Regions from separate parts of the Geodermatophilus sp. SYSU D01106 genome, predicted to be linked through region 1. Evidence: riboswitches for the same ligand, from Rfam matches in the RefSeq annotation. Region 1 holds a riboswitch; each other region holds the start of a gene.
The links. Region 1 has a riboswitch for cyclic di-AMP ahead of ACI78R_RS02070 (C40 family peptidase). Riboswitches for the same ligand answer to the same signal wherever they lie in the genome.

Region 1 (7,229 bases):
GGCGCTGCTGCACGGGACGGACCGGTCCGCACCACCGGTCCGGGTGGCCGCGCACCTCGACGAGCTGTCGATGATGGTCAAGCGGGTCGAGCCCGACGGCACGCTGCGCGTGACCTCGCTCGGCGTCATGTACCCCGGCAACTCCGGCCTCGGCCCGGTCGCCGTCCTCGGCCGGCGGGAGACGCTCACCGGCGTGCTCATGCTGGGCTCGGAGCACACCACCACCGACTCCATGCGCATCTGGGAGACCAAGCCGGACCAGGGCGACAAGGCGATGGACTGGTCGCACGTGTACGTCTTCACCGGGCGGTCGGCGCAGGAGCTGGGCGACGCCGGCGTGCACCCCGGCACGCGGGTGTGCGTGCACGCCGACCGCCGCGGGCTCACCCGCTTCGGCGACTTCCTCGGCTCCTCCTTCCTCGACGACCGCGCCGCGCTGACCGCCCTGGTCGGCACCGCGCGGCTGCTGCGCGGGCGCCCGCACGCCGACACGTACCTGCTGGCCACCACCAGCGAGGAGATGGGCGGCATCGGCGCCACGTACGCGAGCCGCACGCTGCCCGGCGAGCTGACCGTCGCCCTCGACGTCGGGCCCGCCGAGCCCGAGTACCAGGTCACCGTCGACGGCGGGCCGGTCGTCGCCTACGCCGACGACGCCGTCGTCTACGACCGCCCGGTCGCCGACGCGCTCGTCGACGTCGGCCGCGAGCTGGGCCTGGCCCCGCAGACGGCGGTCTGGCAGTCCTTCGACTCCGACGCCTCGCAGGCCCAGGCCGTGGGCCAGGCGGCGCGGGCCGCGCTGGTCAGCCTGCCCACGCTGAGCACGCACGGGTACGAGGTGCTGCACGCCGGCACGGTCGACCGCACCGCCCGGCTGCTCGCCGCCTTCCTCGCCCGCCCCCTGCCGCCGGTCTGACCGCCGCTCCCACTGCTGCCGGGCCGACCGCCGCCGGTCAGCCGGCCCGGCGGATCCGCACCGGTCCGCGGGCGGTGGCGACGTCGACCACCGCGCCGCGCTGGGTCACCTCGACCTCGCCCCGCGCGGCGAGCCGCCCGGCCACCTCGCGCGCCTGCGGCATGAGGTCGCGCCAGCGCTCCGGGGCGACGGCGCGGGCCGCCTCCGACGGGCAGATCGTGGCGCCGGGCGCGCGGGCGTCCAGCAGGGCGCCGATCGCGCGCTCGAGGGCGGCGTCCGTGTCTCCGGCCGTCTCCTCCACTCCCCCACTGTGCGCCGTTTCCGCAGGTCGCGCCCGCGGGTACCCCGTCGGCCATGGCGAGGGAGACCCCGGTGGGGACGTTCGGCAAGGGCAAGCGCGGGATCAGCACGCTCGGCTGGGCGGTGCGCGGCGCGGCCGCCGGGGCCGCGGGCACCACCGCGCTCAACGCCGTCACCTACCTGGACATGACGGTCCGCGGACGCGGCACCAGCTCGACGCCGGAGCAGACGGTCGAGGCGCTGGCGGCGAAGGCGCACGTACCGATCCCCGGCGACGAGGAGCACCGGGCGAACCGGATCGCCGGCCTCGGGCCGATCACCGGCCTCGCCGCGGGGATCGGCGTCGGCGTCGTCGTCGGGCTGCTGCGCGCCTCCGGCTTCCGGTCGCAGCCGCTGGTGGGCACGGTGCTCACCACGCTCGGCGTGCTCGTCGCCTCGAACGGCCCGATGACGGCGCTGGGCATCACCGACCCGCGCACCTGGTCGGCCACCGACTGGGTCAGCGACGTCGTGCCGCACCTGGCCTACGGCGCCGTCGTCAAGACGACGATGGACGCCTTCGACCGTCCCTGACGGCCGGGGGCGTCCCCCTCAGGACGCCGTCCAGCCGCGGTCGTCGACGCCGCCGGGCACCGGTGCGGCGGGGTCGTAGGGCGTGCGGGTGAAGACGAACGTGCCGACGTCGAGGTGGTCGGCCGCGATCGTCAGCGTCTCGCCGGCGTAGTAGCCGTCCAGGCCCACCCACGTGCCGTCGTCGCGGCGGCGGAACCGGCTGGCCCGCCCGCTGCGGCCGGGCAGCGGCCCGAGGTGCAGCAGGCCGCCGGCCACCGCGCGCAGCGCCAGCGGCGCCGGGCCCCAGTACCAGACGCCGAGCTGCTCCAGCGGCACCGGCGGCTCCGCCGGCCGCCAGGCGTCGACCACGCGCGGCTCGGCGGCGCGCAGGTCGGCGAGCAGGCCCGGGACGAGCGCCGGGTCCAGCCCGCTGGTGGTGTTGGCCAGCGAGACCCCGCCGGCGCCCTCCTCGCGGTCGACGAACACGCCGGCGAGGAAGCCCGGCATCGAGCCGCCGTGCCCGACCAGCGTCCGCCCGTCGACCCGCAGCACCTGCAGCCCCAGCCCGTAGGACGACCAGGACGGCGACGACGGGTCGACGCCGGCCGGCACCGCCATCTCCTCCAGCGTCGCGGGCGCCAGCACGTCGCCGGTGTCGCCCAGCAGGAAGACGGCGAAACGGGCGAGGTCGTCCAGCGTGGCCCACAGCTGCCCGGCGGCGGCCATCACGCCGGCGTGGTGCTCGGGCTCGGGGAGGGCGACGTCGGCCCAGGGGTGCACCGCCCAGCCCTGCGCCGCCCGGCCGGAGGGCCGCGGCGTCGTCCGGGTCATGCCGAGCGGGGTGAGCACCTCCCCGGCGACGACGTCGTCCCAGGAGCGGCCGCGCGCCCGGGCGACGAGCTCGCCGAGCAGGCCGAAACCGAGGTTGGAGTAGTGGAAGCGCCGGGCCTCGCCCAGGACGACGTCGCCGCCGTCGAGGCCGAGCTCCTCCAGCGAGCCGCCGGGCACCCGCTCCCACCAGCCGCCGGGGCTCTCCGCCGACGCGCCGGCCAGGTGCGAGAGCAGCTGCCCCACCGACCGGTCGCCGAACGGCGTGCCGGGCACGTGGTCCTCGAGCGGGTCGTCGAGGCCGAGCCGGCCCTCGTCGCGCAGCCGCATCACGGCGACGGCGGTGACGGTCTTGCTGATCGAGCCGAGCCGGTACTGGACGTCGGCGTGCGGCTCGGCGACGTCGCCGCGGCCGGCGGACCAGGCCAGGCCGCCGTCCCGGACCACGCCGGCGACCAGGCTCGGCGCCCGCCCGTCGCGCTGCGCGCGGGCGGTGCGGGCGAGCAGGGTGCGGGCGGTGGCGGGCAGCACGGGCTCGGGCATGCCCGGAACCGTAGGTCAGGCGCGGGCGGGGACCGCCAGCCGCCCGGTGCGCACCGCCCAGCGCTCGAACACCACGGTGGCCAGCGGCGGGATCGACGCGACGAGCGCGAGCAGCGTCGTCCAGCGCGACCAGCGCAGCACCCGGGCGGCGACGAGCGTGACGAGCACGTAGGCGACGAACACCGCGCCGTGGACGGGCCCGAAGACCTGCACGCCCACCTCGGAGGTCTCGGGCACGTACTTCACGTACATCCCGGCCAGCAGGCCCACCCAGGACAGCGCCTCGGCGACGGCGACGACGCGGAAGGCGAGGACGACGGTGCGGGGGTTCATCGGTGCGGTCCTCGGGGTCGGGGGCGGGCTCGGGTCCGGAGGGTCCAACGCGGCGGGGTGGCCGGGTGTCCCGGACGGCGGTGTGACCTGGGTGGCAGGGTCGGCGCCGTGCGGGGTCTGGCGCGGCGGGAGTTCTGCCTGGTCCTGCTGCGCCGGATGGCCGACCTGCGGCCCGACCTCGTCGCCGGCGCCCTCCCCCGGCTCGGGGCCACCCGGGCGGAGGCGCACGCGGCGCACACCCGCTGGCAGGCACTGCACCACGCGCCGCGGGCGCCGCGCGGGCTGGCGCTGCGGGCCGCCGTCCTCGGGCCGGCCGAGCACGTCGAGGTGCGCCCGTTCGGCGACCTGGAGCTCGACGTGCGGCACTGGCCGCTGCCGCTGTGGCCGCACCTGCGCTGGGAGGTGCTGTCCACCGTCGAGGGCGCCGTGCTGCACGAGCACCTGGTGCGTGCGCCGGGCTCCCCGGTGCCGCCGGCCGCGGACGGGCGGCTGCGCGTCTGGGAGCACGTGGTCGCCGACGTCAGCGGCCTGCCCGGCGCGGAGGAGGCCGACCCGCAGGTGGTCACCCGCTGGGAGGTGCGGCTGCCCTCCGGCGACACCGCGGCCTTCGTGTGGGGGCTCCTGCAGCAGGTCCGGAGGTGACGAGCCGGAACGGCCCCCCTGCAGCGGCCCGCCCGAGCCTGCGAGCGGTGGGGGCAGGGAGGTCCTTCGTCAGCCGATGCGGCGGGCGCCGGCGTAGCCGCCCATCGAGTCGATGCTCGCGACCTTGACGACGTCACCCGAGGTCGGCGCGTGCACCATCTGGCCGTTGCCGATGTAGATGCCCACGTGGCTCACCGGGCTGTAGAAGAACACGAGGTCGCCGGGCTGCAGGTTCGCGCGGGAGACCGCGGCGCCCATCTGCGACTGCATGCGGCTGGAGTGCGGGAGGCTGATGCCGGCGGCGCGGAAGGCGTACTGCGTCAGGCCGGAGCAGTCGAAGGAGCCCGGGCCGCCGGCCGCCCAGACGTAGGGCTTGCCGCGCTGGGCCATGGCGGTGGCGACGACGGTGCCGGCGACGCCGCTCGCGGGCGCCGCGGCCGGGGCGGACTCCCCGGAGGACGAGGACGAGGACGCCGACGACGGGGCGGCCGGCTCCTCGCGCTCCTCGTCGCGGCTGGCGCGCTGGCTCTCGGCGGCGTGCGCGGCCGCGGCGGCCTCGAGGGCGGCGCGCCGCTCCTCGGCGGTGAGCCGGGCGAAGTCGGCCTGGTAGTCGGCGATCTGGCCCTCGAGGTCGGCCTGCTGGGCGGCGACGGCGTCGTACTGGCGCTGCGCCTCGGCGGCGTGCTCGGCGGCGGCGGTCTGCGCGGCGGTGGCGGCCTCGGTGGCGGCCGCGGCCTGGCCGAGCAGCTCGCCCTGGTAGCCGGCGACGCCCTGGAGCAGGGTGACGCGGTTGACGAACTCGTCGGCGTCGTCGCTGGTCATGAGGGCCTGGAGCGGACCCATGGTGTCGCCGGTGTAGGCCGACCGGGCGATGCCGACGACCTGCTGGCGGGCGGCGTCGACGGCGGCCTGCGCCTGGGCGAGGGTCGCGGCGGCGGCCTCGGCGGCGGCCTGCTGGGCGCTCAGGGCCTCGCGCGCCTCGTTGAACTGCTCGGTGACGACCTCGAGCTCGTGGCCGCGGGCGGCGACCAGCTGGGCGGCCTCGGCCGCGGTGGCGGGCTCCTCGGCCTGCGCGGGGACGGTGCCCAGGCCCAGCCCGATGCCCAGGGCCCCGGTGAGGGCGAGGGCGGCGCGGCGGCAGCGGGAGCGGCCGGTCGCGGGCATGCCGGGGACAGACGTGCGCAGGGACGCCACGCGCCAGTTCTCCTCTTCCCAGGCCGCCTACCGGGTTAGCTGACGGGTTCGGGCGTGGACTCGCCCGGCGCGTGCGGACACGCGCTGCACCCCAGGACTGCGGTGGGTCCCCGGCCCGGCCTCCCGGAGGGAGGACCGGCTCGACGGCGTCCTCGGGGTGTCACCCAGGTTGGTGACGGAGCGCCCCGTTGGACGTACTGAGAGTAGGGGGCGTGACCGAGGCGTGACAATGGGTTTCTTGTAATTCCATGGCTCACACCGCGGCCCCGGCGGGAGCAGGAGGACCGACCCCGCCGGTTTGGGACCGGCCCGGGACGTGTAGGAGTCTGCTCATGTCCTCCTCCACGCGGATGCGCCTCGCCCGCCCGCTCGTCGTGCTGGCCCTCCTCGGCTCGCTGACGGCCTGCGGCGACAACACCGACTTCACCCGCGGGCCGACGAACTGCGACTCCAGCGGGGAGAACGCCAGCAACGAGAACGACGCGAGCTGCCAGGAGACCGGGGTCAACCCGGGCAACGACGCGCCCACCACCGACGACAGCTCCGACGACTGACCGCCTCCCCGAGGGGCGTGCGGACGCGGCGGCTGGTGGCGTGACCCGGTGAGCCCCGGACGGACGTGGACGGCGGCCCGGCTGCGCGCCGAGTCGCGGGGGCTGCTCGGCGGCGCCCGCCGGCGGCTGCTGGGCCGCGACCTCGCGCTCATCGGCGCCGGGCTGACGTTCTACGCCGGCATCGCGGTGGTGCCGCTGCTGCTCGTGGCGGTGCGGCTGACCGCGCTGGTGACCTCGCGGGACGAGGTCCGGGCGCTCAGCGCGCGGTTGGCCGAGCTGCTGCCCACCCCGCTGGGCGCGCCGGAGGCGGTGGAGCGCCTGGTCGCGGCCGGCGTCCGGGTGGACCTGCTCGGCTTCGTCCTGGCGCTGCTGCCGCTGTCGCTGTACGGGGAGGGCCTGCGGCGGGCGCTCATGCGGTTCAGCCGGCGGCAGGAGAACCTCACCGCCTGGCGGGGGCGGCTGTCGGCGCTGCCCCTGGTCGTCGTCACCCCGCTGCTGCTGTACCCGCTGCTGCTCGCCGCGCGGGTCATGGCGGACCTGGCCCGGGAGGACGGCGTCGGGCCGGCGCTCGGCCGGTTCTTCGTCGGCTACTACACGGTGCTGTTCGTGCTCACCGTGCCACTGCTGTGGGGCTTCGGCGTGGTGGCCGGCGGGCGGCACCGCTGGGGCGCGCTGGTCAGCGGCGCGCTGTTCACCGCGGCCTGCCTGTCGGGGTTCCTGCAGGGCTTCGTGCTGTTCCTGTCGCTGCCGCTGGACCTCGGCGCGCCCTTCGGCGGCCTCGACGCGGTCGGCGCCGTGGTCGCCATCGGCCTGTGGCTGTTCCTGCTGCACCTGGTGCTGCTGAGCGGCTGGCTGCTCACCCAGGCGCTCGACGAGCGGCTCGGTCAGCCCGCGGGCTGGCCGGGCCAGCTGCCGCCGCCCCCGGGCCAGCCCCCCTCGGGAGCGGGTGCACCGGGCGCCGGCGGGCCGGGCGCGGGCTCCGGCCCGGCGGGCGGCGGGCCGGGCTCCGGCTCGGCCGGTGGCGCCTCGGGAGCGGGCGCCGGCCCGGGATCGGGCGCACCGGGCCCGGGCGCCGGCGCCGGTTCCGCGGGCGGCGGCTCGGGCTCGGGGGCGGGCTCCACGTAGTCGCTGCCGTTGCTCACCCGGATCGACACGACCTGGCCGGGCACCGCGCGGCCACCGCGCGGCGGGCTCGTGCCGAGCAGCGTCCCGGGCGCCTCGTCGCTGTCGACGCGCACCGTCCGGGGCTCGAAGCCGGCGTCGGTGAGCGCCCGCTCGCAGCCGCGGACGCTCGAGCAGCCGGGCACCGGGCGGGTGTTGCCGTTCATCACGGTCTCGTCGGCGGGCGCGAAGTCGCTGCTGCCGCG
Region 2 (7,229 bases), on a different contig from region 1:
CGTCGCCGCGGCCGCCCAGGTGAACACGCCCTCCCGGTCGGCGAGGTCGGCGAGCACCAGCACGACGACGAGGAACGCCACGGTGGGCAGCACCCCGCGTACCGCCGTCTCGGCCGCGGCGAAGCCGACCGCGCCGACGGCCACCAGGTACACCGCGCCCACCACGGCGACCGCCGCCGGGGGCACGCGGCGGGTGCCGGCCGTGGCCGCCGCGAGGGTGGCGGCCAGCACGACGCCGGCGGTGCCGAGCGCGACCGGGTCGGTCACCTCAGATGCGGGTGAACAGGTAGACCGAGACCACGACGCCGAAGGCCACGATGAGCACCCGCAGCGGCGTCGCGGGGATGCGGCTGGCGATCCGCGCGCCGGCGAACCCGCCGACCAGGCTGGCCGGCGCGGCGACCGCGACCACCTCCCAGGCGATCGGCCCGAACAGCCCGAAGACGACGAGGGTGACCGTCGCCGTCACCGCCGACAGCGCCGACTTGAGCGCGTTGGCCAGCGCCAGCCGGTGCAGCGCCGTCCCGAGGACCCCGACCAGGATGACGCCGAGCGCCCCGCCGAAGTAGCCGCCGTAGACGGTGGCGAGGAACAGAGCGACGTAGAGCCACCACGGGTCGCGCACGGCGCCGTCGTCGCGGTCGCGCAGCCGGCGGGTGAGCAGCGGCTGCACCGCCAGCAGCAGGCTGGCGAGCAGCACGAGCACCGGCACGACGACGTCGAAGGCCTCGCTCGGCGTGGTCAGCAGCAGCACGCTGCCGGCCGTGCCGCCGAGCACCGCGACGACGCCGAGGCGCACCAGGCGCCCGCGCTGGCCGGCGTACTCGCGGCGGAAGCCGAGCATCCCGCCGAGGTAGCCGGGCCACTGCGACACCGAGTTGGTCACGTTGGCCGCCACCGTGGGCAGGCCGAGCGCGACCAGGGTGGGGAACAGGATCAGCGACCCGCCGCCGGCGATCGAGTTGATGACGCCGGCGAGCAGGGAGACCGCCGCGGCGATGACCAGGTCGGCGGCGGACACGGGGCGGGAGCCTACGGTGGCGCCATGCGCCTCCCCGCCCCGGCGACCTGGCTGGCCGCCGCCCTCGGCGGATCCGGCGTGCTGCACCTGGTGCGGCCGCGGACCTACGAGTGGCTGGTGCCCCCGGAGCTCGGCGACGCCCGCTCCTGGGTGCTCGGCAGCGGGGTGGCCGAGGTGGCCACCGCGGCGCTCCTGGCCGCGCCGCCTACCCGCCGGGCCGGGGGCTGGGCCGCGGCCGGGCTCCTGGCGTCGTTCGTGCCGGCGCACCTGCACCACCTCCGGATCGCCCGCGGGCGGCCGGCGCTGCTGGCCGCCGGGGTGCTGCGGCTGCCGCTGCAGGCGCCGATGATCGGCGCGGCGCTGCGGGTGGCCCGGGGCCGGGCGTGACCGAGCCCTTCCCCACGGACTGGGAGCGCGCGCTGGTCGTCGTCGCCCACCCCGACGACGTCGAGTACGGGTGCGCGGCCGCCGTCGCCGTGTGGACCGACGCCGGGCGGGACGTCCGGTACCTGCTGGCCACCCGCGGGGAGGCCGGCATCGCCGGGCTGCCGCCGGGGGAGGCGGGGCCGCTGCGCGAGCGGGAGCAGCGGGCGTCGGCGGCGGTGGTCGGCGTCACGGGGGTCGAGTTCCTCGGGTTCCCCGACGGCCGGCTCGTGGAGGGACTGGAGCTGCGCCGGTCGCTGGCCGCGGCGATCCGCCGGCACCGGCCGGAGCTGGTGGTGACGATGCACTTCGGCGAGACGTGGACGCCGCCGGGCGTGACCCCGGCGTACTGGAACAGCGCCGACCACCGGGCGCTCGGCCGCTCCGTGATCGACGCGGTGGGCGATGCCGCCAACGAGTGGATCTTCCCCGAGCTCGCCGGGCAGGAGCCGTGGCGGGGCGTGCGCTGGGTCGCCGTCGCCACGCCGGTCGGGGCGACGCACGCCGTCGACGTCACCGACGTCGTCGACCGGGCGGTGGCCTCGCTGGCCGAGCACCGCCGCTACCTCGAGGCGCTGTCGGACGACCCGGTCGAGGAGCAGGCACGGCGACAGGTCGAGATGGCGACGCCGGAGGTGGACGGCCGGCGCAGGACCGGCTTCGCGCTCTACGCCGGCTGAGCGCGCCGGCCGTCCACCCCTCAGGCGGGCGTCACGGCAGGAAGCTCACGTGGACGTGGTCCATGTGGTTGGCCGTCGGTGAGCCGCGGTCGGCCATGGCCTGCCAGCCGGACCCGCCGACCAGCCAGATCCGCTGCTGCCAGATGACGTACTCGACGCGCAGCCGTGCCGCGTTGTCGATGACGAACTGGGCGACCGCGTGCCCCTTCGCCGCGTCGGCGTACACCATGAAGTCGGCGGCCAGTTCCTGCGTGGGGGAGTGCCCGGGCCGGGTGAGGACCGTGGACACCGCGAAGGCCTGCGTGACCTCCGCGACGGCCGGCCGCACGTGCGGCGCCCAGGCGCTGTAGGCGGTCGACGTCGGGGTCGGCGCCCCGGTGAGGTCCGTGGCGACGGCGACGACGGCGGTGGCCGCCGCGGCGGCGGGCGCGGGTGCGGGAGCCGCCGCCGGTGCGGGAGCCGCGGCCGGCGCGGCAGCGGGGGCGGGTGCCGGGGCGACGTCGCCGCGGCTGGACCAGTGCTCGGACCAGCCGCCCCGGTCGTGCCGGTCGCCGTCCCAGGGACGGTCGGCGGAGGCGGCCGACTGACCGGCCAGGCAGAGGGCGACGGTGGCGGTGCCGACGGTGAGCGTGCGGCGGAGGGCGTGTCTGCGCATGACGAGGAGAGCTCCTGTCGTGTGGCCCCGCGCGGTCCCGCCGTCTGCTCGGCAGGGGACCGCCCCGGGGCAGGGGAGGGCACGGGATCCGGGACGGCGCGCGGCAGCCCGGCGTCGGGCCGGTGCGGAGGCCGGTCGGGTCCGGATCCCGGAGGCGCGGCGGCCGGCGCGGGTGCGCGGGCCGCGGCGAGGTGTCTGGGGGCGGGGCGCGTCGGGGCAGGCGCCGACGGCGCTCCCCGTGTCGCGGCTCTCCGTTTCTCCCGTGGCCGCCTACCGGGTCAGCTGACGGGTTCGGGCGGGGATGTCGCCCTACCCACCTCCCGGGAGGACCGGGCGGTGGGACTCACCCCGGTGACGCGGTGGGTCCCCGGCTCGCGGCCACAGGCGTGGTCCGCGACTCGGCGGCGTCCGGGCGGATCACCCCGGCTGGGGCGGAAGGGCCGTCCGGACGGGTCGACCGTAGGGAGGCCCGCGGGACCCGGCAACGGGGACCGGGGAGTTCCGGTGGACCGGGAGGCTCCCGTCGCCGGGTGTTCGCCGAGCGGACACCCCGGGCCGGACTGCGGCGCGCCCGGGAGTCCGCCAGGGTGGGGGCGTCGAGCGCGACCACCCCCGGGAGGACGACGGTGACCGAGGCCAGCACGCGCGAGGAGATCGCCGCGACCGACGGCGCGGGGCCGCTGACCCAGGAGGAGCTGACCCGCATCCACGCCTGGTGGCGGGCGGCCAACTACCTGTCGGTCGGCCAGATCTACCTCATGGACAACCCGCTGCTGCGCGAGCCGCTGCGCCCGGAGCACGTCAAGCCGCGGCTGCTCGGCCACTGGGGCACGACGCCGGGGCTGAACTTCGTCCACGCACACCTCAACCGGGCGATCGCCGCGCGCGACCTCGACTGCATGTACGTGATGGGGCCCGGCCACGGCGGCCCCGGCCCGGTCGCGTCGGCCTGGCTGGAGGGCACCTACAGCGAGGTCTACCCCGACGTGTCGCAGGACGAGCCGGGGATGAAGCGGCTGTTCACCCAGTTCAGCTTCCCCGGCGGGATCCCGAGCCACGTGGCGCCGGAGACGCCCGGCTCGATCCACGAGGGCGGCGAGCTCGGCTACGCCCTGGTGCACGCCTACGGCGCCGCCTTCGACAACCCGGACCTCGTCGTCGCCGCCGTCGTGGGCGACGGCGAGGCCGAGACCGGCCCGCTGGCCGCGAGCTGGCACGCCACGAAGTTCGTCGACCCGGCCCGCGACGGCGCCGTGCTGCCGATCCTGCACCTCAACGGCTACAAGATCGCCAACCCGACGGTGCTGGCCCGCATCGAGCCCGACGAGCTCGACGCCCTGCTGCGCGGCTACGGGCACACGCCGTACGTCGTCGAGGGCGACGACCCCGCGCTCATGCACCAGCAGTTCGCCGCGACGCTGGACCGCTGCCTCGACGAGATCGCCGACATCCAGCGGCGGGCCCGGGAGGGCGGCGTTCCCGAGCGGCCGCGCTGGCCGATGATCGTGCTGCGCTCGCCCAAGGGGTGGACCGGGCCGGCGGAGGTCGACGGGCACCGCGTCGAGGGCTCCTGGCGCTCGCACCAGGTGCCCTTCGCCAACGCGCGCGAGGACGACGGCCACCGGCGGGTGCTCGAGGAGTGGCTGCGCAGCTACCGCCCCGAGGAGCTGTTCGACGACGCCGGCGCGCCCGTCCCGGCCGTGCGGGACCTCCACCCGGAGGGCCCCCGCCGGATGAGCGCCAACCCGCACGCCAACGGCGGGCTGCTCCTCCAGCCGCTGCGGATGCCCGCGTTCGCCGACTACGCCGTCCCCGTGCCCGAGCCCGGCACCGGCGCGGTGGAGGCCACCCGGGTGCTGGGGGAGTTCCTCCGCGACGTCATGCGCGGCAACCCGCAAACCTTCCGCGTCTTCGCGCCCGACGAGAACAACTCCAACCGGCTCGGCGCGGTGCTCGAGGCCACCGACCGCACCTGGATGGCGCGGCGCGAGCCCGAGGACGACCACCTCGCGCCCGACGGGCGGGTGATGGAGGTGCTCTCCGAGCACCTCTGCCAGGGCTGGCTGGAGGGCTACCTCCTGACCGGGCGGCACGGCTTCTTCTCCTGCTACGAGGCGTTCATCCACGTCGTCGACTCGATGGTCAACCAGCACGCCAAGTGGCTGAAGACCACCAACGACATCCCGTGGCGGCGGCCGGTCGCGTCGCTGAACTACCTGCTCACCTCGCACGTCTGGCGGCAGGACCACAACGGCTTCTCGCACCAGGACCCGGGCTTCATCGACCACGTCGTCAACAAGAAGGCCGACGTCATCCGGGTGTACCTGCCGCCGGACGCGAACACGCTGCTGTCGGTCGCCGACCACTGCCTGCGCACCCGGCAGTACGTCAACGTGATCGTGGCGGGCAAGCAGCCGGCGCTGCAGTACCTCGACATGGACGCCGCCGTCGAGCACTGCACCAAGGGCATCGGCATCTGGCAGTGGGCGAGCACCGACGCCGGTGCCGAGCCCGACGTCGTCCTCGGCTGCGCCGGCGACGTGCCGACGATGGAGACGCTCGCGGCCGCGGAGATCCTCACCTCGGCCTTCCCGGACCTGCGGGTGCGGGTGGTCAACGTCGTCGACCTGATGCGGCTGCAGGACGACCGCGAGCACCCGCACGGCCTGTCGGACGCCGAGTTCGACGCGTACTTCACCACCGACCGGCCGGTCGTGTTCGCCTACCACGGCTACCCGTGGCTGATCCACCGGCTGACCTACCGGCGCACCAACCACGGCAACATCCACGTGCGCGGCTACGTGGAGGAGGGCACGACGACGACGCCGTTCGACATGTGCGTGGTCAACGGCATCGACCGCTACGACCTGGCGATCGACGTGATCGACCGGGTGCCGCGGCTGCGCTCCCGCGGGGCGCACCTGCGCGACCGGCTGCGGGACCGGTTGATCGAGCACAAGCGGTACATCCGCACCCACGGGGAGGACTTGCCGGAGGTGGCGGGCTGGCAGTGGGGCTCGGGTGCCGGGCCGGTCGTCGTCGGCGGGGGCAACGAGCCGCTGCACGAGCCGGAGAACTGACCCGGCGGCGACCCGTAGACTGGCCGGCACGACGGACGAGTCGGCCGGGCGGTCGCGTCGGCGGGGGAGACCCCGTCGCCGAGGAACGTCCGGGCTCCATAGGGCAGGGTGGTCGTTAACGGCGACCCGGGGTGACCCGCGGGACAGTGCCACAGAGAACAGACCGCCAGCAGCGCCTCTCCGGAGACGCGGCTGGTGAGGGTGAAACGGTGGTGTAAGAGACCACCAGCGCACCGGGTGACCGGTGCGGCTCGGTAAACCCCACCCGGAGCAAGGTCGAGAAGGGACGGCGGGCGACCGTCGTCCTGCGCAGGCGTTCGAGGGCTGCCCGCCCGATGCCTGCGGGTGGACCGCTCGAGCCCGCCGGCAACGGCGGGCCTAGATGGATGACCGCCCATCGGGAGGCCGCGAGGCGCCCGAGGACAGAACCCGGCGTACAGGCCGACTCGTCCGTCGCCTACCGCCTGACCTGCGCTTTCAGGTCCGGCGGGGGTCCCCGTTCCTCAGATGTTCCTCAGCCGCGGGAGCCAGTACGGCGCCCACCACGGCCCGCCTGAGGACGAGGACCCGGACGTGTCCGCACCGTTGCGCGCGGCCGCCGGCAACGAGGACGGACTTGAACGTCTCGTATGGGAGGCTGCGATCCAGCGTTGGCCCGAGCAGGAGGCACGTTGGCCAAGTACCGGCGGCGGGGGCATTGGCGACGTGGTCGAAACGGGACCATGCACTGGGTCTCTGCGCACGACGTCACACGAGGGTCCTCGGGCAGGCGAAGCTCAAGCTTCTACTCGACGAGCCGGTTCACGCAGGACCACCATCCAGCCCCGCCGCGACCCGCCACGGTCCGCTATCCGGCACTGCCCTACTCAGCTCGCTGGCTGAGGCCCAACGCTCGCTGCCCCGTGTGCGGCGCAGCCGTCTACTTCTGGTCGAACGCGGCCGGCAGTCGGGTCTACTTCGACGAGATGGGACCGCCATGGCCGAAGCACCCGTGCACTGACGTTCGAGCTGGCTTCGCTTGGGCCGCCGGCCCGCAGGCGATCTATCGCACGCGGTCGACCCCGGAGGCGCCGGCGATCGCTGGTGACTTCCGCGGGCGGTACGCCGCGAAGCCCGCCCAGGCATACGAGATCCTCGAGGCTGTTCGTGATAGCTGGTCGACGAGGCTGCATGTCCGCCGTGTCGGCTGGCTCCGGCGGCGCGTCATCTTCGCCATCCCGTACCTATTGACGCCGCTCCCTGGCCAGCTGGTGTTCGTTGCTGATGGGCGACTGACGCTGCTCGACCACTCGACGCTCCAAGTCCGGGACTTCCCAGCCGAGATGGTGCAGGAGTAGCGAGTCCGGGGACGGGCCCCTCGTCCCAGCCGA
Region 3 (7,229 bases), on a different contig from region 1:
GCCGGGCGGGTGGCCTCGCCGAACGGGTCGCGGGCGTTCCAGCCCACGGTCCACAGACCGAAGCTGAACTTGTCCTCGCGGGTGGGCTGGTTCGCCATGGGGTTCCTTCCGCTGGGCACGGGGTGCTCGTCCGGGTGACGTGGGCCACCGCTTTTGTGCTGCCGTAGAACATAAACGACGGACGCCGCTAGCCTCAACCCGTGTCCGACGGCCGTACCCCCAGCGGTGCCCGGCAGTCGACCCTGCGCGCGACCAACCTGGGGCTGGTCCTGCGCGCCGTCTGCGCCGACCCCGGCGAGCTGTCCCGGGCCGGCGTCGCCGCGGCCCTCGGCACCACCCGGGGGACGGCGGCCCGGCTGGTCGACGACCTCGTCGCCGGCGGCCTGCTCGACGAGGTGGAGCGCGGGCCCGCCGCCCGCCGCGGCCGCCCCGCCACCCCCCTGGCGCCCGGCTCGCGGCCCGCGGGCCTGGGCATGCAGGTCGATGCCGGCCTGGTCGCCGTCCGGGTGCTCGACCTGCGCGGCCGGGTGCTCGCGGAGCGGCTGCGCGAGGAGGACCTGCGCGACAGCGACCCGGCCGCCGCGCTGTCGCTGCTGGGCGGGCTGGCCGCCGACGTGCTGGGCGCGCTGCCCGCGGGCACCCGCGTCGTCGGGGCGGGGCTGGCGCTGCCCGGCCTGGTCGACGCCGGCCGCGGGCTGCTGCTGCGCGCACCGAACCTGCGCTGGTCGCGGGTGTGCCCGGCCGAGCTGCTGGCCGGCGCGCTCCCGGCGGACCTGGTGCCGGCGCTGGGCAACGAGGCCGACCTGGCCGCGCGCAGCGTCGCCGAGGACGCGCCGGGGCGCCCCGGGCCGCACCGCGACTTCGTCTACCTGTCCGGCCAGATCGGCATCGGCGGCGCCGCGGTGCTGGGTGGGCGGGTGATGACCGGCAGCTCGGGCTGGGCCGGCGAGATCGGGCACGTCTGCGTCGACCCCGCCGGACCGGCGTGCCCGTGCGGGTCCACCGGCTGTCTGGAGCGCTACGCCGGCCGGCTGGCGCTGCTCGCCGCGGCCGGGGTGCCCGCCGACGCCGGCCCCGGCGAGCTGCGCACCCGCGCGGAGGCCGGCGACCCGGCCGCGCGGGCGGCGGTCGACGGCGCCGCGTGGGCGCTGGGCGTGGCCCTGGCCGGGGTGGTGAACGTCCTCGACATCCCGACCGTCGTGCTCGGCGGGCACCTCGCCGAGCTCACCGGCCTGCTGCGCCCGCGCCTGGAGGAGCACCTGGCCCGCCGGGTGCTGTCGGCCCGCTGGCGGCGGCCGGTGGTCGACGCCGGCGGTGCGGTGCCGGCCGCGGGGGCCACGGGCGCGGCGCTCCGGGCCCTCGACGCGGTGCTCGAGGACCCGGTGCGCTGGCTGCCGGCCTGAGCGGACCGGCCCCGGGGCTCAGCCCTGGTAGTTGACGTGCACGTGGTCGTAGTGGTTGGCGGTCACGCCGCCGCGGTCCTCCATGCGCGACCACGAGCCGCCCGGCGAGGACAGCATCCGCTGCTCCCAGATGAGGTAGTCGACGCCGAGCTCGGACCAGTGGTCGATGTGGTACTGCACGATCGCGTCGCCGAGGGCGGCGTCGGACATGACCATGTAGTCCAGCGCGAGGCCCGACGGGTGCCCGCCCGGGTCGGCCGCGCTGGGCCGGGTGCCGCCGAGGGTGATCGAGGCGGCGCCGGGCACGTTGCTCACCACGGCGTCGGCCGCGGCCTGCACCACCGACCGCACCGGGCCGGAGGTGTTGCTGATCCGGGCCACCCGGGAGGCGGTCGTCCCGGTGGCGGACGACGACGCCGACGACGAGGCGGACGACGAGGACGCGGACGACGACGCGGCGGCGGACTCCTGCTCGGCCTCCGCGGCGGCGGCCGCCTCGGCTGCGGCGGCCTCCGCGGCGGCGGCGGCCTCGGCGGCGACGCGGGCGGCCTCGGCCTCGGCGGCGAGCCGGGCGGCCTCGGCGGCCTGGGCGTCGCGGACGGCCTGGTCGGCGCCGGCCTGCGCCTGCTGGGCGGCGGTCTCGGCGGCCTCGCGGCTGCCGCGGCTCGCGGCGACCTGGCCGAGCTCCGCGATGTCCTGCGGCTGCACCGTCTGCGGCTCGGTGGCGGCGGGGCCGGTGGCGGCCGACAGCCCGAGCGCCTGGGCGACGCTCAGCGACTCCGACGTGCCGGCCTGCGCCTCGGCGGCCGGGTCGGGGGTGAGCAGCAGGTTGGCGGCCAGCGCGCCGGCCGCGGCGACGCCGAGCAGCAGCCCGGGGCGGCGGACGGCGGAGCGGCGGGCGGCGGGGCGGGCGGCGCGGCGGGCGGTCCGGCCGGCGCCGCGGGGCGCGGCGGGGACGGCGATCTCCGCGGTGGGGGCGGCCGGCTCCGGCGTGCGGATCTCGGCGGTGGGGGCGTCCATGCGGGGCTGTGCTCCAGGGGTGCGGCCACGCGGCCCGGTGGCGGGCACGGCGTGGCGGATGTGCGGGCGGCTCCGGCGGTCCGCGAGACGCGGTCGGCCGGCGACCGGCGTCCGGGCGGGGCCGGGCGGTCGCGGGACCGGCGTCGGGGACGGCCGGGGCGGTCAGATCCGGGGGCGCACCCCGGTGCGGCGGAGCCGGCGCGGGGGTGGTGCGGTCGTGCTGAGGGCGCGCGCCATCCGGCGGCTCTCCGTTCTCCCGATGGCCGCCTACCGGGTCAGCTGACGGGTTCGGGCGGGAAGCAGCCCTACCTGCGGGCGGACGGTGTCCGGCCCCGCGGGATTCACCCCAGTGGTGCGGTGGGTCCCCGGCTCGCCCCGGAGGGCGACTCGGCGGCATCCGCCCGGACTCCCCGGACGGGGACGTGACGACCGGTCGGACGGCGCCACGGTAGACGTCGTTATCGCCCCGTGACAATCTCGCGCCGGTCCGGCGTGACGAGTGTCGCGCGCGTCGTCGGCGTGTCGCCTCGCGTCCCGCGGACCCAGCCCTCGGGCTCAGCCCTCGTCGGGCTCGTTCTCGTCCGGCTCGTTCTCGTCCGGCTCGTTCTCGTCCGGCTCGTTCTCGTCCGACTCGTTCTCGTCGGGCTCGTTCTGGTCCTCGCCGCTGGAGCCGCCAGAGCCGCCCTCGTCCTGCTCGACACCGTCCCCGCCGCCTCCGCCGCCGCCCTCGCCCCCACAGGCGGCGGTGACCGGGACGAGGGCCGCGAGGGCCAGACCGACCAGGGCCGCGCGCAGGCGCGCGACCCCCCGGCGCTGCAGCGACACGGGATCCTCCTCGTTCAGCCGAGCAGACGGCGCAGGCAGTCGGCCTGCGTGCGCACCGACCAGACGGCCAGCCGGGCGGGCAGCGTGACGGCGGACCGGGCCACCCGGACGCCGAAGGCGAGGAGGTCGGCGTACTCGGCCGGGCGGGGCGCCGCCGCCCGGGGAGTCGCCGCGCGCGGGGACGCGGGGGCCGGCTCGGGCTCGTCGTCGCCGGGGTCCGCGTCGTCCTCCGGGGCGCCCGCGGCCCCGGCGTCCGGTGCGGCCGCGCCCCGGGCCTCGACGGGGGCCCCGACCTGGGCATCGGCCTGGGCCTCGGGCGGCGCCTCGGGCACCAGCAGGTCGAAGGCGGTGCGCCGGCGGGGGTCGCGCAGCGAGGCGAAGGACGGGATCTCGGGCGAGGCGGGCCCGCCGTCGTCCTCGGAGGGCAGCGGCAGCTGCGCCGGCGGCTCGGGCACGACGCGGCGGATGGCGGTCACCAGCCCCGGCCCGAGGCCCGGCACGGCGGCGAGTTCCCGGCGGGACAGGCCGGCGAGCGCGGCGACGTCGGTGATGCCGGCGCGGGTCAGCGCGGTGACCGCGCGGGTGGGCAGGTCCAGCGTCGCGATCGTCCCCGCCGGCGCGCCCGGCGACCTGGTCGGCATGGCGGAGGACCCTAGTCGGCGCCGGTCAGCCGGCCGCACCGGTGTCCGGGCCGGGCGTACCCGCCGACGACGGACCGGACGGGCCCGCCGACGGGGCGGACGACGAGCCCGGGGACCCCGGCGACGTCGGCGCGGGGGCCTCCGGCTCCGACGGCGCGGGCTCCGACGGCGCGGGCTCCACCGGCTCGGACGACTCCGGTGCCGTCGGCGCCGGGGCCTCCGGCTGGGTCGGCGAGGGCTCCACCGGGTCCGAGGGGGCGGGAGCGGACTCCTCCGGCGCCGGCGCCGACTCCCCCGGCGCCGACCCGGCCGGCGCGGACTCCCCGGCCCCCGACGGCGCGGTGCCGGTGTCCGCCGGCTGCGACGGGGCGGGCCCCGGCGGCGTGGTCGCGGACGGGGCCGCCGGCGCGGTCGCCGACCCGCTGCCCGGGGCGGCGGTGTCCGACGGCGCCGGCTCCCGCGCCGGTGCGGTGTCCTCGGCGGGCGCCGGCCCGGCCGGGGACCCGGCGGCGGGCGGTGCGGCCGCGACGGACAGGGTGACGCGGTCGCCGGCCCGCAGCGGGACGCCGACGGGGTCGAGCGCCGCGACGGTGCCCGGCGCGACCGCCGTCGTCTGCTCGGTCTCCCGGGAGACGGTGAGGCCGAGGGCGGTGAGGTCGGCGGCGACGTCCTCGACCGGCCGGCCCACGTGGTCGCCGGCGGTCAGCACGACCGACGAGGCCGCGGCGGCGCTCCCGCCCGACGGCGTCGAGGACTCGGCGGCCTGCGCCGGGGCCTGCCCGCCGCCGGAGCCGCCGGGCCACAGCACCACGGCGAGCAGGCCGGCGAGCACCAGCGCGAGGACCGGCGCCAGCAGCAGGACGCCGCGGCGCCGGCTGGGCGGCTCCCGCACGTCGTCGCCGGCCGGCAGGAGGGCGGGCACCGGGCTGGTCGGCGGGCCCGCCCCGACGGCGGTCGAGCCGGAGGTCTCCTCGATGGTCTCCTGCACCGCGGTGAGGAAGGCGTCGGCGTCGGCCGGCCGCTCGGCGGGGTCCTTCACCAGCGCCGCGCCGATGAGGGAGCGCACGACCGGCGGCACGTCCTCGGGCAGCGGCTCGGGCTGCTCGCGCACCTGCTTGAGCGCCACGGCGACCGGGTTGGTGCCCTCGAAGGGCGCGTGGCCGGTGAGCGACTCGTAGCCGACCAGGCCGAGCGCGTAGACGTCGCTGGCCGGGCTGACCCGCCCGCCGGCGGCCTGCTCCGGCGACATGTAGCGCGCGGTGCCGATGACCTGCCCGGTGCCGGTGAGCGGCACGCTCTCGGCCGACCAGGCGATGCCGAAGTCGGTGAGCTTCACCCCGCCGTCGGGACGCACGAGGATGTTGGCCGGCTTGACGTCGCGGTGCACGAGGCCCGCGCGGTGCGCCTCGGCGAGGCCGGCCGCCGTCTGCTCGAGCACGGACAGGGCGGCGCCGGGCTCCAGCGGGCCGTCGGCCGACAGCAGCGCCGACAGCGGCGCCCCCTCGACCAGCTCCATCACCAGGTAGGCGAGGGACTCGCCGGTGTCGGCGTCGCGGGTCTCCCCGTAGTCGAGGACCGCGGCGATGTTCGGGTGGCTCAGCGCGGCGGCGTGCCGGGCCTCGCAGCGGAAGCGCTCGAGGAACACCGGGTCGTCGGCGTACTCGCTGCGCAGGACCTTGACCGCGACCGGCCGCTCCAGCAGCACGTCGCGGCCGCGCCACACCTGGCCCATGCCGCCGCTGGCGATCGGCTCCTGCAGCTCGTAGCGGTCCCCCAGCGTCTGCCGCCCGGTGCCCAGCGAGGTCACGTCCCGTGCTCCGTCCCGTCCGCGTGCGCGGGCCAGCTGCCCGCCTCCGTCGACTCCCCCCGGGAGCGGCCCGGCGACGGCGATGCCGCCGCGAGCGCTCCAGGAGGGGTGCCCGGACCGCACCGTCCCCAACCACCGACCCCGGTCACAGGCCTCGACCACCCGGGTGGCCCGAGCGGGAGAGGGCTCGCCCCGGAGCCCTCCGTCCGCCACGATCCGCACAGTTCCGCGGCAACGGCGCCGCGGCCGTCCCGGAGGTCGCCCATGGACTCGGCACTCGGCACCGTCGCCCTGCCCGCCGCGCTGGCGGTGATCATGTTCGGCCTCGGGCTGTCGCTGACCGTCGACGACTTCGCCCGGGTCACCCGCCGCCCGAAGGCGGCCGTCGTCGCCCTGGGGCTGCAGGTGCTCGTGCTGCCCGCGCTGTGCTTCGGGCTGGTGGCGCTCGCCGGGCTGGAGCCGGTGCTCGCCGTCGGCATGGTGCTGCTCGCCGCCTCCCCCGGCGGCACGACGGCCAACCTGTTCAGCCACCTGTTCCGCGGCGACGTCGCGCTCAACGTCTCGCTGACGGCGGTCAACTCGCTGCTCGCCGTCGTCACGCTGCCGCTGCTGACCAACCTCGCGGTCACCGTCTTCGACCCGGCCGGCGCCGAGTCGATCGGCCTGCAGTTCGGCAAGACGCTGCAGGTGTTCGCCGTCGTCCTGGTGCCGGTGGCGCTGGGCATGCTCGTGCGGCGCGCGGCCCCGGCCTTCGCCGACCGCATGGACCGCCCGGTGCGCGTCCTGTCGGCCGTGGTGCTCGCCCTGGTCATCGTCGGCACCGTGCTGGCCGAGCGGGAGGACGTCGGCGACTACCTGCGCCAGGTCGGCCTCGTGGCGCTCGCCTTCTGCCTGCTGAGCCTGCTGCTCGGGTTCGCGGTGCCGCGCGCGCTGGGCATCGGCCACCGCCAGGCGGTCGCCTGCTGCTTCGAGATCGGCGTGCACAACAGCACGCTGGCCATCGCGGTGGCGATCAGCGTGCTCGGCAGCGTGGAGCTCGCGATCCCGGCCGCCGTCTACGGGGTGCTGATGTTCCCGGTGGCGGCGGTGGTCGGCTGGCTGGTCAGCCGGCGGGCCCCCGACCGGGAGGCGCAGCCGGCCTGAGCGGTCAGCCCCCCGGGCCGCGCCAGCGCAGCACCTCCAGCGCCGCCGCGACGCCGAGGACGTTGTCGGCCAGCGGGCGGGGCAGCAGCTCCTCGGCGCGCGCCAGCCGGCGCAGCACGGTGTTGCGGTGGGTCCACAGCCGCTCGGCGGTACGGGAGGCGTTGCCCAGCTCCTGCACGTAGGTGTGCACCGTCCGGCGCACCTCGGCGTCGGCGGTGAGCAGCCCGCCGAGGGTGTCGGCGAGGAACTCGTCGACGGCGGCCGGCTCGGCGGTGAGCAGCGCGACGAGCTGCACGTCCTCGTAGCGGGCGGCCTGCTGCGGCGAGGTCAGCCGGGCGAGCATCCGCTGGGTGGTCGCGGCGTCGAGGTGGCTGCGCCGGAAGCCCTCGA
Region 4 (7,229 bases), 280 kb from region 1:
GCCGCTCGACGCCCGCCGGCTGCTCGACCGCCTGGCCGCCCGCTTCCCCGACTGCTGGACCTTCGCCGTCGACGGGCTGCTCGGCGCCACCCCCGAGCTGCTGCTGCGCCGCACCGGCCGGCAGCTGTCCGCGCGGGTGCTCGCCGGCACCGCCCCGCGCGGCGCGGGTGCCGACGACGAGCGGCTCGCGGCGGGCCTGCTCGCCAGCCCGAAGGACCGCGCGGAGCACGCCCTCGCCGTCGACTCCCTGGTGCGGGCGCTCGACCCCTTCTGCACCGCGCTGTCGGTGCCGGAGGAGCCCGCGCTGCTGACGCTGCCCAACGTGCGGCACCTGGCCACCGACGTCGTCGGCACGCAGCGCCGGTCCGGGGAGCGCGGGCGCGCGGGACTGCTCGACCTGGTCGACGCCGTGCACCCGACGGCGGCCGTCTGCGGCACCCCGCCCGACGTCGCCCGCGCGGTCATCGCCGAGCTCGAGGGGATGGACCGCGGCCGCTACGCGGGGCCCGTCGGCTGGCTCGACGCCCGCGGCGACGGCGAGTTCGGCCTGGCGCTGCGGTGCGCGCAGCTGTGCGACGACGACCCCGCCTCGGCCCGGCTGTTCGCCGGGTGCGGCATCGTGGCCGGCTCCGACCCGGCCGCCGAGCTCGCCGAGACGCAGTCGAAGTTCGCCGCCTTCCAGGCCGCGCTGGAGAGCTGATGCGGCTGGTCCCGGACCTGCGCTGGGACCACAACGCGCACTACCGGCACCTGTTGCTGCGCGCCGTGCCACCCGGGGCCGCGCGGGTGCTCGAGGTCGGCTGCGGTGCCGGCGACCTCGCCGCCGAGCTCGCCGGGCGGGCGGCGCGGGTGGACGCCGTGGACCGCTCGGCGGAGATGGTCGCGCTGGCCCGCGCGCGGGTGCCGGCGACCGTGCGGGTGGACCGGGCCGACGTGCTGGACCTCGCCCTGCCGGCGGGCGGGTACGACGCCGTCGTCGGCATGAGCGTCCTGCACCACCTGCCCCTGGAGGAGGCGCTGCGGGCCCTGGCCGCGGCCCTGCGCCCGGGCGGCGTGCTGGCGATGGTCGCCCTGCCGCGCACCGACCTGCCCCGCGAGCTGCCGCTGGAGCTCACCGCGGCGGTCGCGGACCGTGCCGTCGGGCTGCGGCGGGCCGTGCGCGGGCTCGCCGCCGGAGCCCCCGTGCCGGGCATGCCGATGCGCGACCCGGAGCTCACCGTGCGGGAGGTGCGGGCGCGGGCCCGGGCGGTGCTGCCGGGCGTGCGCGTCCGCCGGCTGCTGTTCTGGCGCTACCTGCTGGTGTGGCAGCGGCCGGCCTGACCGTGGGGAACGGGTCGGCAGGCGACGACGGCGCTGGTTGGCTGGCGCGGTGCGCCCCGTCCCCACCGTCGCCGGTGACCGCTCGCTGCCGCCGCCGTTCGACCACCCGCACGCCTCCGCGGAGGCCCGCGCGGTCGCCGAGCGGGGGACGGTCCTGCGCGCCCAGGTCGGGTCCGGCGTCCACGGCACCTCCGTGGCCGGCCAGGACGACCGCGACGAGATGGGCATCTGCCTCGAGCCGCCGGAGTTCGTGACCGGCACCGCGCGGGTGCCGGCGGGCCTGTCGACGACGGCGACCGTGCCGTTCGAGCAGTACCACCGGCACACCGCCTGGGACCGGCCCGGTGGGCTGGCCAACCGCTCCGGCGCCGGCGACCTCGACGTCGTCGTCTACTCGGCACGCAAGTGGGCGCGGCTCGCGCTCGGCGGCAACCCGACGGTCCTCCTCCTGCTGTTCGTGCCGGACGAGGAGGTCGTGGTCCGCACCGAGGCCGGTGCGGAGCTGGTCGCACACGCCGACCGGTTCGTCTCGCGCCTGGCTGCCGACCGCTTCCTCGGCTACCTGCGCGCCCAGCGGGCGGCGATGACCGGCGCCCGCCCCGGCCGCGCGGAGCTGGTCGATGCACACGGGTTCGACGTCAAGTTCGCGATGCACGCGCTGCGGCTCGGGGTGCAGGGCGCCGAGCTGCTCGGTACCGGCCGGATCACCCTGCCGGTGCCGGAGCCGGACCGGGCGTACCTGCGCCGGGTGCGCCGCGGCGAGGTACCGCTCGCCGAGGTGGTCGAGGCGGTCGAGGACGCCGAGGCGCGCCTGCTGGCGCTGCGCGACAGCCCGGCGGTGCCGCCGCTTCCCGACCGCGCCTGGGTGGACGGCTGGCTGCACCGTGCCCACCTCGCGTACTGGGCGTCGCTGCCCTGAGATCGCGGGGTGTCAAGACCTGTCCGGCATCTGTGGACAGGCTCCTGACCTGCGGATTCGCCTCGCGGAGCGGCGCTGGACGGGCTAGACTCCGTACATGTGTTCGAGCGAGATCGGCGGTGGGGACGTGTTGGATGACGTCGCCGCGCTGGTCGCCGAGCGCAACCGGATCGACGCCCGCCTCGCCCGCGCGGTCCGGGCGGCGGAGCTGTCCTCCGCTCCCGAACGCGACGGCTTGAAGAGCATGGCGTCGTGGTTGCGCGGGCACTGCCGGCTGTCCGGGCGCGAGGCGTCCCGGCTGGTCGGCAACGGCCGCGCGCTGGAGCACCTGCCGGTGCTGGCCGAGGCGCACGACGCCGGGCTGGTGACCGCCGCGCAGGTGGCCGTGGCCGCGGAGGTGACCACCCCGGACCGGCTCGCCGCCGCCGCGGCGCAGGGTGTGGACCTGGGCGAGATCGACTCGGTGCTCACCGCCGTGGCGATCGAGCAGGACCACGACGCCCTGGTCGTCGTGGTGAAGCGGTACTGCAACGCCCTGGATCCCGACGGCCCGGAGCCGGACCCGACCGAGGGGCGGCGCATGTCGGTGGTCCGCCACGCCGACGGCACCGTCAGCTTCCACCTGCACCTCGACCCCGTGGGCGCCGAACGCTTCGCCACCGCGGTGGAGGCGCACGTGCAGGCCGACCGGCCCGCCGGCGACGACCGCACCCGCGCCCAGCGGCTCGCCGACGGCGCCGTGCAACTCGCCGACACCGCCCTCGCTTCGGGCAGCACCCCGCGGCTGCGCGGGGTCAAGCCGCAGGTCGTGGTCAAGGTCGACGCCGAGGACCTGCACGACCCCGCCTGCCCGGCCGACCACGCCCCGACCGGCTCCGACGCCGAGACCGACGGTGACGGCGACACCACGACCGACAGCGACGCCGACTTCTCCGCGGCCGAGACAGGCGGTGCCGGCGAGGCGACCAGGAGCATCCGCCAGGCCCGCGCCGGGTCGAGCAGGACGCCCCCTCTGCCGCGGTGGCGGGGCAGCGCGACCCTCGGGTCCGGCGCCGTGGTCCCCGCGGCCACCGCCCGCTGGCTGGCCTGCGACGGCGCGATCACCCGCGTGGTGCTCGGCCCCGACGGCGTCCCGCTCGACCTGGGCCGGGAGCAGCGGCTGGCCGACCGGCACGTCCGCCGCGCCGCGGAGGTCCGCGACGGTGGCTGCGTGTTCGCCGGCTGCGGCGCCCCCACCTGGTGGTGCGACGTCCACCACCTCGTGCACTGGCTCGACGGCGGACCCACCTCGCTGCAGAACTCGGCGCTGCTGTGCGAACGCCACCACACCAAGGTCCACGCCGGCTTCCGCGTGCAACGACAACCGGACGGGCGATGGCACACCTGGCGGCCCGACGGCACCGAGATCCGCACACCCGCGGCGCTGCGGTCGCCGCCCCTCGTCCCCGCCTGAGACGACGAGGACCCCGGCCGCGGGCGGCCGGGGTCCTCGTGTCGGGCGGTGGTCAGCCGACGTAGTTCACGTGCACGTGGTCGAAGTGGTTCGCGGTGACGCCACCGCGGTCCTCCATGGCGCGCCACGCGCCGTCGGGCGAGGTGAGGATGCGCTGCTCCCAGATCACGTACTCGACACCGAGCTCGTCCCAGTGGTCCACGTGGTACTGCGCGATGGCGTCGCCGAGGCCGGCGTCGCTCATGACCATGTAGTCCAGGGCCTTGCCCGAGGGGTGCCCGTCGGGGTCGACGGCGCTGGGCCGGGTGCCGCCGAGGGTGATGTCACCGGCGCCGGGCACCGCGCTCACGACGGCGTTCGCAGCCGCCTGCACCGCGGCGTGGATCGGCCCGGAGCTGTTGGTGATGGTGGCGACGGCGGCCGGCGCGGGCGCCGCGGCGACCTCGGGGGCGGCCTCGGCGAGCGGGGCGACCTCGCCGACCGGCGCGGACTCCCCGGCGTTCGAGCCACCGGCGGGCGCCTCGGCAGGGGCTGCGGCGGGCGCGGGGGCCGGAGCCTCGGCGGGGGCCGCGGCAGGCGCGGGGGCCGGCGCCTCGGCGGGCGCGGCGGCCGGGGCCGCCCCGCTCACCGCGAACACCTGACCCGGGAAGATCAGGTTCGGGTTGCTGCCGATGACGTCGACGTTGCGCTCGTAGAGCTCCCGCCAGCTCTGGGCGTGGGCGGCGGCGATCTTGGCGACGGTGTCGCCCCAGCGGACGGTGTAGTCCTCGGCGTCGGCAGCGGTCGGCGCAGGCGCGGCCGGAGCGGCCTCGACCGGCGCGGGCGCGGCCGGGGCGGCCGGGGCGGCCTCCGGCGCGGGGGCCTCGGCGGCGGGTGCGGCCGGGGCGGGCGCCTCGGCGGCGGCCGCGGTGGTGCCCTCGGCCAGGTACTTGCCGCAGGACGGCCAGGCGCCGACGCCCTGGCCGGCGAGGACCGCCTCGGCGATCTCGACCTGCTGGGCGGGGGTGGCGAGATCGGCGCGCGGGGCGAGCTCGGTGCCGCCGAACGCGGCCCAGGTGGACTGGCTGAACTGCAGGCCGCCGTAGTAGCCGTTGCCGGTGTTGATCGACCAGTTGCCGCTCGACTCGCACTGGGCGACGCCGGACCAGTCGTGGCTGGTCGAGGCGGAGGCGGGCGAGCTGAGGACGCCGATCCCGACGACGGTGGCGCCGGCGGCGACAGGGGCCTTGGCGATGACCTTCTTGGTGCGGACGTAACGGGGTGCGCGGTGCTTGGGCATGGTGATGATCTCCCGATCACCGCCGGCGAGGTGAGCTGTCGGGTTCGGGCGATCGGTGCCCGGCCGCGGGACGCGGCTTCACCCCGGAGACGCGTTCAGGTCAGGCCCCCGTAGGCCGTCACGCGCCGGAAGTGGGTCCCCCACCCCTGCCCTTGGGAGTTGACGTGAGCGACCGGTGGGCAGGGTTTGGCGGACCGGCGCCGCGCTCCGGTGTGCTGAGCGCAGCCAAAACGTTACATATCGTCATGGCAACTGTCGTCGTGTCGCCGGTCACAAGGGGGTTGTGGTGTGCTCCAGCGGGGTATCGACGTCCCTCGGTCGAGGGCCCGGCGAACCCGCTGTCCGGACGATCCACCCTGGTCGCACCCGGTGTCGCGGAGACGGCCCCCGCCCTCCCTCGACGGCCGGGACCAGCGGCGGCCGGTGACGCAGCACACCGGCCGCGCGGGTCAGGTCAGGGCACGGGCGGCGGTCTCCCGCAGCGCGACGGCGAGGTCCGCCTCCGCGCGCTGGTCGGTGCGGACGACGACCACCCGCGGCCCGCCGAGCGCCAGCGCCGCCGGCAGCTCGTCCGCGGCGGTCACCGCGGTGGCTTCCCAGCCCAGCGTCCGGGCGACGGCGACCAGGTCGCGGCCGTGCGGCGTGCCGAACACCCGCCGGTAGTCGCGCTCGTGCGCGGGCCGACCCGGCTCGAGCTGGGCGAAGATCCCGCCGCCGTCGTTGTCCGGGACGACGACGGTGAGGTCCGGCCGGGCCTCGCCCTCGCCGGTCAGCAGCCCCTGCAGGTCGTGCAGGAACGTCAGGTCGCCCATGAGCGCGACCGCCGGGCCACCGTGCACCAGCGCGGCCCCGATCGCCGTGGAGATCGTCCCGTCGATGCCCGCGACGCCGCGGTTGGCCAGCACGTGCACGTCGCCGCGCGGCACGGCGAGCCGGTCGACGTCGCGCACGGGCGTCGAGGAGCCGAGCACCAACAGCGCGCCGGCGGGCAGCGCGGCGACGACGTCGCGGGCTAGCCGGGCGGCGGTCAGGCCGGGAGCGCCGTCGAGCAGCGCGTCCACGGCCGTGCCCACCCGCGCGGCGGCGTCGCGCCAGGCGGCCGCCCACGCCGCGTCCGCGGGCGGCCCGGACGGCGGCGCGGCGCGGGTGACCGACGTGCTGGAGCGGGCGGGGTCGGGCCAGCGCGGGCCGGACACCACCGTCTCCACCCGCACCCGGGGGTCGGCCAGCAGCGCCGAGACCGGCCGCGACAGCGTCGGCCGCCCGAGCACGACCACCCGCGCCGGCCGGTGCTCCTCCAGCCAGTCCGGCGCGCCGAGCAGCAGCGCCCCGCCGCGCACGGCGTCGCCGGTCCACGCCCCGCCGCTGGGCTCGGCGACCACGGGCCAGCCCGCGGCCGCGGCGCCCTCGGCCCAGGCCCGGCCGGCCGCCGACGGCCCGTCACCGGCGACCATCAGCGTCCGCGGGGCGTCGGGCAGCGGGTCGGCCGGGGCGAGGGTGGCCCCGCCCGCGGTCCACGCGCCGCCGTCGTCGCGCCCGGCCCACGGGCCGGTGAGCGGGCCCGGCTCCTCCTCCGGCAGCAGCGGGTCGCGCAGCGGCAGGTCGAGCTGCACCGGCCCGGGGTCGCCCGACAGCGCGCCGGTGGCGGCGAGCAGCGCGCGGGAGACCACGGAGCGCCAGTAGCGGTTCTGCGCGGCCTCGCGGCCGGCCTCGGGCACGCCGACGTCGGCCGCCCAGCGCACCGCGCCGCCGTAGAGCCCGGGCTGCTCGATGGTCTGGTTGGCGCCGGTCGAGCGCAGCTCCGGCGGCCGGTCGGCGGTCAGCGCGAGCAGCGGCACGCCGGTGACGTCGGCCTCGAGGACCGCGGCGTGCAGGTGCGCGGTCGCCGTCCCGGAGGTGGTGAGCACCGGCACCGGCCGGCCGGAGGCGCGGGCCAGGCCGAGCGCGAGGAAGGACGCCGTCCGCTCGTCGATGCGCACGTGGAGCCGCAGCGAGCCCGCGCGCTCCGCGGCGGCGAACGCGAGTGCGACGGGCGCCGAGCGCGACCCCGGGGCGACGACGGCGTCGCGGACCCCGCCGCGGACGAGCTCGTCGACCAGCACGCGGGCGAACGCGGTGGAGGGGTTCACGCGGCCAGCACCGCCGCGAGCCGCCGGCCCCACCGGTCGGTGACGTCGTCGGGCGCCGTCACCTCGGCCAGCCGGTCGGGCTCCACCGCGCGGACGGGCAGCGCGCCGTCGACCGGTAGCAGCGGGTCG

Region 2: it holds a riboswitch for cyclic di-AMP, as region 1 does, so the genes downstream of both, ACI78R_RS06440 (hypothetical protein) here and ACI78R_RS02070 (C40 family peptidase) in region 1, are expected to answer to the same signal.
Region 3: it holds a riboswitch for cyclic di-AMP, as region 1 does, so the genes downstream of both, ACI78R_RS10250 (hypothetical protein) here and ACI78R_RS02070 (C40 family peptidase) in region 1, are expected to answer to the same signal.
Region 4: it holds a riboswitch for cyclic di-AMP, as region 1 does, so the genes downstream of both, ACI78R_RS00660 (transglycosylase family protein) here and ACI78R_RS02070 (C40 family peptidase) in region 1, are expected to answer to the same signal.

Annotation. Positions count from the first base shown of each region.
Region 1 covers NZ_JBJGYM010000001.1:395,300-402,528, forward strand. Annotated here, with positions in the region: gene ACI78R_RS02040 (M42 family metallopeptidase) at 1-916, shown strand, start outside; gene ACI78R_RS02045 (DUF3253 domain-containing protein) at 954-1,217, opposite strand; gene ACI78R_RS02050 (hypothetical protein) at 1,271-1,789, shown strand; gene ACI78R_RS02055 (serine hydrolase domain-containing protein) at 1,808-3,139, opposite strand; gene ACI78R_RS02060 (DUF3817 domain-containing protein) at 3,155-3,472, opposite strand; gene ACI78R_RS02065 (hypothetical protein) at 3,581-4,114, shown strand; gene ACI78R_RS02070 (C40 family peptidase) at 4,184-5,308, opposite strand; cyclic di-AMP (ydaO/yuaA leader) riboswitch at 5,316-5,459, opposite strand; gene ACI78R_RS02075 (hypothetical protein) at 5,641-5,862, shown strand; gene ACI78R_RS02080 (YhjD/YihY/BrkB family envelope integrity protein) at 5,911-6,987, shown strand.
Region 2 covers NZ_JBJGYM010000004.1:202,598-209,826, reverse strand. Annotated here, with positions in the region: gene ACI78R_RS06460 (SLC13 family permease) at 1-267, opposite strand, end outside; gene ACI78R_RS06455 (sulfite exporter TauE/SafE family protein) at 269-1,021, opposite strand; gene ACI78R_RS06450 (DoxX family protein) at 1,046-1,408, shown strand; gene ACI78R_RS06445 (PIG-L deacetylase family protein) at 1,405-2,124, shown strand; gene ACI78R_RS06440 (hypothetical protein) at 2,156-2,779, opposite strand; cyclic di-AMP (ydaO/yuaA leader) riboswitch at 3,032-3,176, opposite strand; gene ACI78R_RS06435 (phosphoketolase family protein) at 3,406-5,859, shown strand; RNA gene rnpB (RNase P RNA component class A) at 5,896-6,312, shown strand; gene ACI78R_RS06425 (hypothetical protein) at 6,762-7,196, shown strand.
Region 3 covers NZ_JBJGYM010000007.1:165,875-173,103, forward strand. Annotated here, with positions in the region: gene xylA (xylose isomerase) at 1-119, opposite strand, end outside; gene ACI78R_RS10245 (ROK family transcriptional regulator) at 201-1,403, shown strand; gene ACI78R_RS10250 (hypothetical protein) at 1,422-2,423, opposite strand; cyclic di-AMP (ydaO/yuaA leader) riboswitch at 2,672-2,826, opposite strand; gene ACI78R_RS10255 (hypothetical protein) at 2,979-3,248, opposite strand; gene ACI78R_RS10260 (DNA-directed RNA polymerase subunit alpha C-terminal domain-containing protein) at 3,263-3,889, opposite strand; gene ACI78R_RS10265 (protein kinase domain-containing protein) at 3,915-5,696, opposite strand; gene ACI78R_RS10270 (bile acid:sodium symporter family protein) at 5,961-6,839, shown strand; gene ACI78R_RS10275 (PucR family transcriptional regulator) at 6,844-7,229, opposite strand, start outside.
Region 4 covers NZ_JBJGYM010000001.1:114,951-122,179, forward strand. Annotated here, with positions in the region: gene ACI78R_RS00640 (isochorismate synthase) at 1-700, shown strand, start outside; gene ACI78R_RS00645 (class I SAM-dependent methyltransferase) at 700-1,320, shown strand; gene ACI78R_RS00650 (DNA polymerase beta superfamily protein) at 1,370-2,239, shown strand; gene ACI78R_RS00655 (DUF222 domain-containing protein) at 2,337-3,692, shown strand; gene ACI78R_RS00660 (transglycosylase family protein) at 3,745-4,971, opposite strand; cyclic di-AMP (ydaO/yuaA leader) riboswitch at 4,976-5,146, opposite strand; gene menD (2-succinyl-5-enolpyruvyl-6-hydroxy-3-cyclohexene-1-carboxylic-acid synthase) at 5,421-7,100, opposite strand; gene ACI78R_RS00670 (o-succinylbenzoate synthase) at 7,097-7,229, opposite strand, start outside.